DNA from 2 places in the Streptomyces sp. WG5 genome. Region 1 is predicted to be linked to the other one. Evidence: riboswitches for the same ligand, from Rfam matches in the RefSeq annotation. Region 1 holds a riboswitch; the other holds the start of a gene.
The links. Region 1 has a riboswitch for glycine ahead of gcvT (glycine cleavage system aminomethyltransferase GcvT). Riboswitches for the same ligand answer to the same signal wherever they lie in the genome.

Region 1 (3,397 bases):
GATCGCGGTGAACTCGGCGGAGGCGGCGGCCAGGAAGTCCACCGGGTCGTCCTGCCAGTCCGGTTCGAAGAGGCGGACCCGGCCGCCGGACGCGGGCCCGTCCAGCGGGGTGCGGCCGGCCCGGCACAGCTCGGCCACCGCCGGCGGCGGCAGCGGGATGCCGACCGTGCCGTCCGGGTTGACGGCGATGCCGACCTGAGGGGGGAGGCCGCGGGCGAACTCCGCGGCGGGGGCGACGGTGTACGCCATCTGCGCGCCGGCCACCTGGCGGAGCTGCTCCTCGGAGCTGAAGACCGGTACGTAGGCCTGGCCGTCGATCTCCAGGGAGGGCAGGTCGAGGGGGCCGCTGTGCGGGCCGCCGCCGTTCGGCAGGGGTATCCACAGGAAGCTGCGGCCGAGCACCTCCACGATCCGGCCGCCGGCGCCCGGCACTCCGAGCGAGGCGGACAGCACCTCCTCCAGCTCGTTGCCGGGCCACCCGCCGTGCGGGTGGTGCGCCTGTGCCGGGACGTCCATCTGCCTACCTACCGCCTGCCTGGTACCGCTGCTGTGACGGAAAGGCTAACCCGTTCGGCCCCGCGGCCCTACGGTGCGTCACCCGGTGAAGGCGATACGGCGGAGCGTGTTCGCCGCCGCCCGGTCCAGGAGGACCGCCGAGGTGCAGCCGGCGGGCAGGGTGCCCTCGGTCACCGCGCGCAGCAGGCGGGTGTTGGCCGCGCGGTGCCGCAGGAACGCGTACCGCGACACGCCCCGGCCGCGCTCGCGCTGGCCGGCCAGGGCCTCGTCGGCCTCGACGTCGAGCAGCAGCAGGTGGAGCGTGCCGTCGCGGCGGCGGGCCTCGCGGGCCAGCCAGCCGCGCACCCAGGCCTGGGTGCCGCAGTCGTGCACGACGACGCCCTCGCCGGAGCGCAGGGCCCTGCGCAGTCCGGCGTAGTGGGCGAGGCGGACGAGGGGGCGGTAGAGCCCGTACGGCACGAAGCGCGGCATGCGTCGGTCCCAGCGGTCCCGGGTGTCCTGGGAGTCGATGCGCAGTCCGCGCACGGTGCGCTCCATCAGCGTGGACTTCCCGCTGCCGGGCAGGCCGGTGATCACCACCAGGTCCCGGGGTCCGAAGAGCAGGGCGTGCGGGCTGTGGCCGTCCCGGTCCCGCAGGTCGCGGACGACCGGTGCGGGCAGTTCGGCGCACGCCTGGGGTGCCGGGGCGACGGGCTGCTCTGGCAGCGCGAGACCGGAGGTGGTGGCGTACGCCGTGGTCCTGTTCACCGTGATCGTCCTCCCCTGGGGCGGTTCACGAGTTCCCATCCCCGTCGAGTGTAAAGAGAAGGTAATGCGCAGGTCTCGCGTTTTCGTGCGCTGACTGCCACAAGCCGGTTACAGATATCGGTCTGCCCACGGGTCGGCGGGGCGTGCAATGATGGCGGCGCCAACTGCATACCGGCCGTTTGAATCCGCGCGGGAGAGTCCCCGGCCGTCGCCGGGGCGCCGAAGGAGCAAGTCCCTCCCTTGAATCTCTCAGGCCCCGTTACCGCGCGGGCGAGGCACATCTGAAAAGCGGGCGCCGTTCGACGGCTGCCCCACCCAAGGTGCAAGTCCCGGCCACCGCGCTCCGGTGGCCGTGACGAACCTCTCAGGTTCCGATGACAGATGGGGAGGACCGACCTCGCCACGTCCTGTCCTGGGAGACGAACGACCGATGAGCAGTACCGAACTCCGCCGTACCGCGCTCGATGCCACGCATCGGGCGCTGGGCGCGACGATGACCGACTTCGCCGGCTGGGACATGCCCCTGCGCTACGGCTCCGAGCGGGACGAGCACGTCGCGGTGCGCACCCGGGCCGGACTCTTCGACCTCTCCCACATGGGCGAGATCACGGTCACCGGCCCCCAGGCCGCCGATCTGCTGGACTTCGCGCTGGTCGGCAACATCGGCAGCGTGAAGCCGGGCCGCGCCCGCTACACCATGATCTGCCGCGAGGACGGCGGCATCCTGGACGACCTGATCGTCTACCGGCTGGGCGAGACCGAGGCCGCTCCTTCTCACTACATGGTGGTCGCCAACGCCTCCAACGCCCAGGTGGTGCTGGACGCGCTGACCGAGCGCTCGGCCGGCTTCGACGCCGAGGTGCGCGACGACCGCGACGCCTACGCGCTGCTCGCCGTGCAGGGCCCCGAGTCCCCGGCGATCCTCGCCTCGCTGACCGACGCCGACCTGGACGGCCTGAAGTACTACGCCGGTCTTCCCGGCACCGTGGCCGGCGTCCCGGCGCTCATCGCGCGCACCGGCTACACCGGCGAGGACGGCTTCGAGCTGTTCGTGAAGCCGGAGCACGCCGTCGGGCTGTGGCAGGCGCTGACCCGGGCGGGCGAGGGCGCCGGGCTGGTCCCGTGCGGACTGTCCTGCCGGGACACGCTCCGCCTGGAGGCGGGCATGCCGCTGTACGGGCACGAGCTGTCGACCGCGCTGACGCCCTTCGACGCCGGGCTCGGCCGGGTGGTGAAGTTCGAGAAGGAGGGCGACTTCGTGGGGCGCGCCGCGCTGACCGAGGCCGCCTCCCGGGCCGAGCAGAACCCGCCCCGCGTCCTGGTCGGCCTGGTCGCCGAGGGCCGCCGGGTGCCGCGCGCCGGGTACCAGGTCGTCGCCGGCGGCGGCGAGGTCGTCGGCGAGGTCACCTCCGGGGCGCCGTCCCCGACGCTGGGCAAGCCGATCGCCATGGCGTACGTCGACCCCGCGCACGCGGCACCCGGCACCGCGGGTGTGGGCGTGGACATCCGGGGCAGCCACGAGCCGTACGAGGTCGTCGCGCTGCCGTTCTACAAGCGGCAGAAGTAGACACCCGGGCGGACGGCGGCGTCCTCGTCGCCCCGCGCGTGTCCTCGTCGCCCCGAGCGTGTCCTCGCTGCTCACCAGCGGTTTCAGCAGCCCCCTCACCAGCAGCCCCCCGTCACCAGCACTCCCCCGCGTACAGGAGAATTCAGGCCATGAGCAACCCCCAGCAGCTGCGTTACAGCAAGGAGCACGAGTGGCTGTCGGACGCCGAGGACGGCGCCTCGACGGTCGGCATCACGGAGCACGCGGCCAACGCGCTCGGTGACGTCGTCTTCGTCCAGCTCCCCGAGGTCGGCGACTCGGTGACCGCGGGCGAGACCTGCGGCGAACTGGAGTCCACCAAGTCGGTCTCCGACCTGTACTCCCCCGTGTCCGGTGAGGTCACCGAGGTCAACGAGGACGTCGTCAACGACCCGTCGCTGGTGAACAGCGCGCCCTTCGAGGGCGGCTGGCTGTTCAAGGTGCGGATCACGGACGAGCCGGCCGACCTGCTCTCCGCCGACGAGTACACCGCCTTCACCGCCGGCTGAGGAGTCACGGACCGCATGTCGCTTCTGAACACCCCCCTGC
Region 2 (3,397 bases), on a different contig from region 1:
CTCGATGTCGCCATCGACGCCGAAGGCGTTCCACACGCCGCCGGCCTGGGCGCGCGTGGTGGTCTCGTCGCAGGCGAACGACACGTGGTCGGCGTCGACGAGGCGCAGGTTGATGCCGTTCTCGCGGGCGGCGTGGACGACCTCGGCGGCCCGGCCGGGCACCCGCGTGGTGACCGTGTCGAAGTAGGCGCCGTGCACGATCTCGACGCCGCCGGCCGCGAGCCCGGCGGCGATGACCGTGGCGTACCGGTGGGTGCGGCGCGCGATGGCCCGCAGCCCCTCCGGCCCGTGGTACACGGCGTACATGCCGGCCATGACGGCGAGCAGCACCTGCGCGGTGCAGATGTTGCTGGTGGCCTTCTCACGGCGGATGTGCTGCTCGCGGGTCTGCAGGGCGAGGCGGTACGCCTTGTTGCCGTCGGCGTCCACGGAGACGCCGACGAGACGGCCGGGCAGGCTGCGCGCGAACTTCTCGTGCACGGCCATGTAGCCGGCGTGCGGTCCGCCGAAGCCCATCGGCACGCCGAAGCGCTGCGTCGTGCCGATGGCGATGTCCGCACCCAGCTCGCCGGGCGAGGTGAGCAGGGTGAGGGCGAGCAGGTCGGCGGCGACGGTGACGAGCGCGCCGAGCTCGTGCGCCCGGTCGATCACCGGCTTGATGTCGCGCACGGCACCGGAGGCACCCGGGTACTGGATCAGGACGCCGTTGATCTCCCGCTCCGCGACCTCGGCCGGGATGCCCTCGCCGAGGTCGGCGACGACGACCTCGACGCCGGTCGGCTCGGCGCGGGTCCGTATCACGGCGATGGTCTGCGGAAGGGCGTCCGCGTCGACCAGGAAGAGGCCCTTCTTGTTCTTGCCCATGCGCCGGGAGAGCGCCATGGCCTCGGCGGCGGCGGTGCCCTCGTCGAGCAGCGAGGCACCGGAGGTCGGCAGGCCGGTGAGCTCGGCCACCATGGTCTGGAAGTTCAGCAGGGCCTCGAGCCGTCCCTGGGAGATCTCCGGCTGGTAAGGCGTGTACGCGGTGTACCAGGCCGGGTTCTCCATGACGTTGCGCAGGATGACCGGCGGGGTGAAGGTGCCGTGGTAACCGAGGCCGATCATGGAGTCGAGGACCTGGTTGCGGTCGGCCAGGGAGCGCAGCTCGGCCAGCACCTCGGCCTCGGAGCGCGCTCCGGGCAGGTCCAGCGCGTCGGCGTTCTTGATCACATCCGGCACTGCTGCGGCCGTCAGCTCGTCGAGCGAACCGTAGCCGACCTGCGCGAGCATCTTGGCCCGGGCCTCATGGTCGGGGCCGATGTGGCGCTGCTCGAACGGCGCTGCCTGTTCGAGCTCGGAGAGCGGAGTGCGAGGGGCGGTCATTGCGGAGGCCTCCTGGTCTGACGACCTTCGAGGGGCACCACGGCGCGGGTACCCGGACGGCCTCCCCCTCTGTCATCTCGACCTGAGAGCTTCACCGGGGGCCCGAGGGCTCTCCCGGCTTTCACCGTCGGTGAGGGCGGAAGCCGTTGACTCCGCCCTGCTTTCCAGAGTGACCTCGTCCGTGCGGTACGTGAGCCTGAGAGATTCCGGGGAGGATTTGCTCCTTCGGCGCCTCCGGTGGGGACCGGAGGACTCTCCCGCACGGGGTCAGCAGCCGTTTGCCAGCGTACCAGCGAGGTCACCGCACGGACTTCGAGTGGCCGACCGGCCACATGTGCTCTTTTGTAGTACTTACGGATGATTCGGCGGCTGGTGTACGAGCCCAGTGCGACCCAATGGAGGGCCCCGTGCGTACCGACATCGACCCGCGCAATCTGATCGGCCGCAAGGCGTTCGACTGCAACGGCACCCGGATCGGCACTGTCGACGAGGTCTATCTCGACGACGCCACCGGGGTCCCCGAGTGGGCCGCCATACGCACCGGCCTGTTCAGCAGGGACGCCTTCGTGCCCCTGGAGCCGAGCGAGCTGGTCGAGGGCACCCTGCGCGTGCCCTTCGACCGGGCTCTGATCAAGGAGGCTCCCGACTTCGGCGTCGGCCGCCATCTCTCGCCGGAACAGGAACTCCAGCTCTACCACCACTACGGTCTCGACGTCGCCGCTCCTCCCCCGCTCCCCGACCACGACTTCGGAAGGCTGGCGGGCCAAGGCAAGGAGGAGAGCTGACGGCCCGGCCCCACCGCGGTCTGCCGCCCGCCCGGGCCGGTCCGCAGGACCATGGCGCAGACACGGGCTCCGACCGCCTTGTCCGCAGCCCGCAGGACATCAGGAGCATCGCACCGGCCCGGACGTCGCTCGCCGACGCCCTCCTCCGTCTTCCCTTCCCTCTTCCGGCCGGGTCCCCCGGGCTCCCCTCGCCGGTGCCGCTCAGACGCCGTCACGTCACGTCAGGCCCTGGCCGGCGGCAGGATGCGCGGACCCCGTCGGGCCGGTCTGCGCGTCGGTGCCCGCAGCGAGGTCCGGGCCGTCCTCCGCGCCCGCCGGCCCTGACGCCCCGGGTCTTCGCGGCACGGGCGCGACCAGCGGCAGCGGATCCGCCGGTGTCAGGTCCGGGTCGTCCACCGGGAAGGTCCGTACCCGGCCGGTCCCCGAGTAGGGCGTCTCGAACCGCACGGTGACCCTCCCCAGTCCGCTGCCCTGCACCCACCCGTGCCCGTACTCCGTGTGCCGCACGTCGTGCCCCGCCGGCCACCGGCGCTCGGCGGGGGCCGGCCGGTGCTCCGCGGCGGGCTCCGGATCGGGTTCCTCGGCGGGCTCGTCGGCCCGGTCCCCCGCCGCCTGCGCGAAGAGGTCCTCCTGCGTGTAGTCGGCGAGCCCGCTGACGCCGACCCCGAGCAGCCGCACGCCGCCCGTGGTGTCCACCGAGTCCAGCAGCCGGGCCGCGGCCTCCCGCACCACTCCCGGATCGTCCGTGGGCCCCCGGAAGGTCTCGGAGCGCGTCAGCGTGGAGAAGTCGTACCTGCGCACCTTGAGCACGACGGTCCGCCCGGACAGCCCGGAAGCGCGCAGCCGCCGTACGCACCGGTCGGCCAGCCGCCCGACTTCCACACCGACCCGCAACCGGTCGTGGATGTCCACGTCGTAGGTGTCCTCGACGGACACCGACTTCGTCTCCCGCTCGGCCACCACGGGCCGCTCGTCACGGGCCAGGGCCATGGCGTACAGGGCATGCCCGTGCGCCTTCCCCAGCAGGCGCACGAGCTCGTCCTCCCCCGCCTCGGCGATCTCACCGACCGTGGTGATCCCGGCCCGCCGCAGGTGGTCTCCCGTGGCCGGTCCCACACCGGGCAGCGTCCGCACCGTCATCGGCTCCAGCATCGCCCGCTCGGTCCCCGGCGGGATCAGTACCAACCCGTCGGGTTTGGCTTCCTCCGAGGCGATCTTGGCGAGCATCTTGGAGGCGGCGAGCCCCACGG

Region 2: another riboswitch for glycine. It lies ahead of gcvP (aminomethyl-transferring glycine dehydrogenase); the one in region 1 lies ahead of gcvT (glycine cleavage system aminomethyltransferase GcvT).

What each region holds. Positions count from the first base shown of each region.
Region 1 covers NZ_JBNGGC010000024.1:43,367-46,763, reverse strand. The annotation lists gene ACP4IX_RS24235 (enhanced serine sensitivity protein SseB) at 1-516, opposite strand, end outside; gene ACP4IX_RS24230 (AAA family ATPase) at 595-1,263, opposite strand; glycine riboswitch at 1,444-1,538, shown strand; glycine riboswitch at 1,539-1,654, shown strand; gene gcvT (glycine cleavage system aminomethyltransferase GcvT) at 1,694-2,830, shown strand; gene gcvH (glycine cleavage system protein GcvH) at 2,980-3,357, shown strand; gene glyA (serine hydroxymethyltransferase) at 3,373-3,397, shown strand, end outside.
Region 2 covers NZ_JBNGGC010000019.1:153,519-156,915, forward strand. The annotation lists gene gcvP (aminomethyl-transferring glycine dehydrogenase) at 1-1,362, opposite strand, end outside; glycine riboswitch at 1,537-1,632, opposite strand; gene ACP4IX_RS21775 (PRC-barrel domain-containing protein) at 1,770-2,147, shown strand; gene ACP4IX_RS21780 (DNA polymerase IV) at 2,364-3,397, opposite strand, start outside.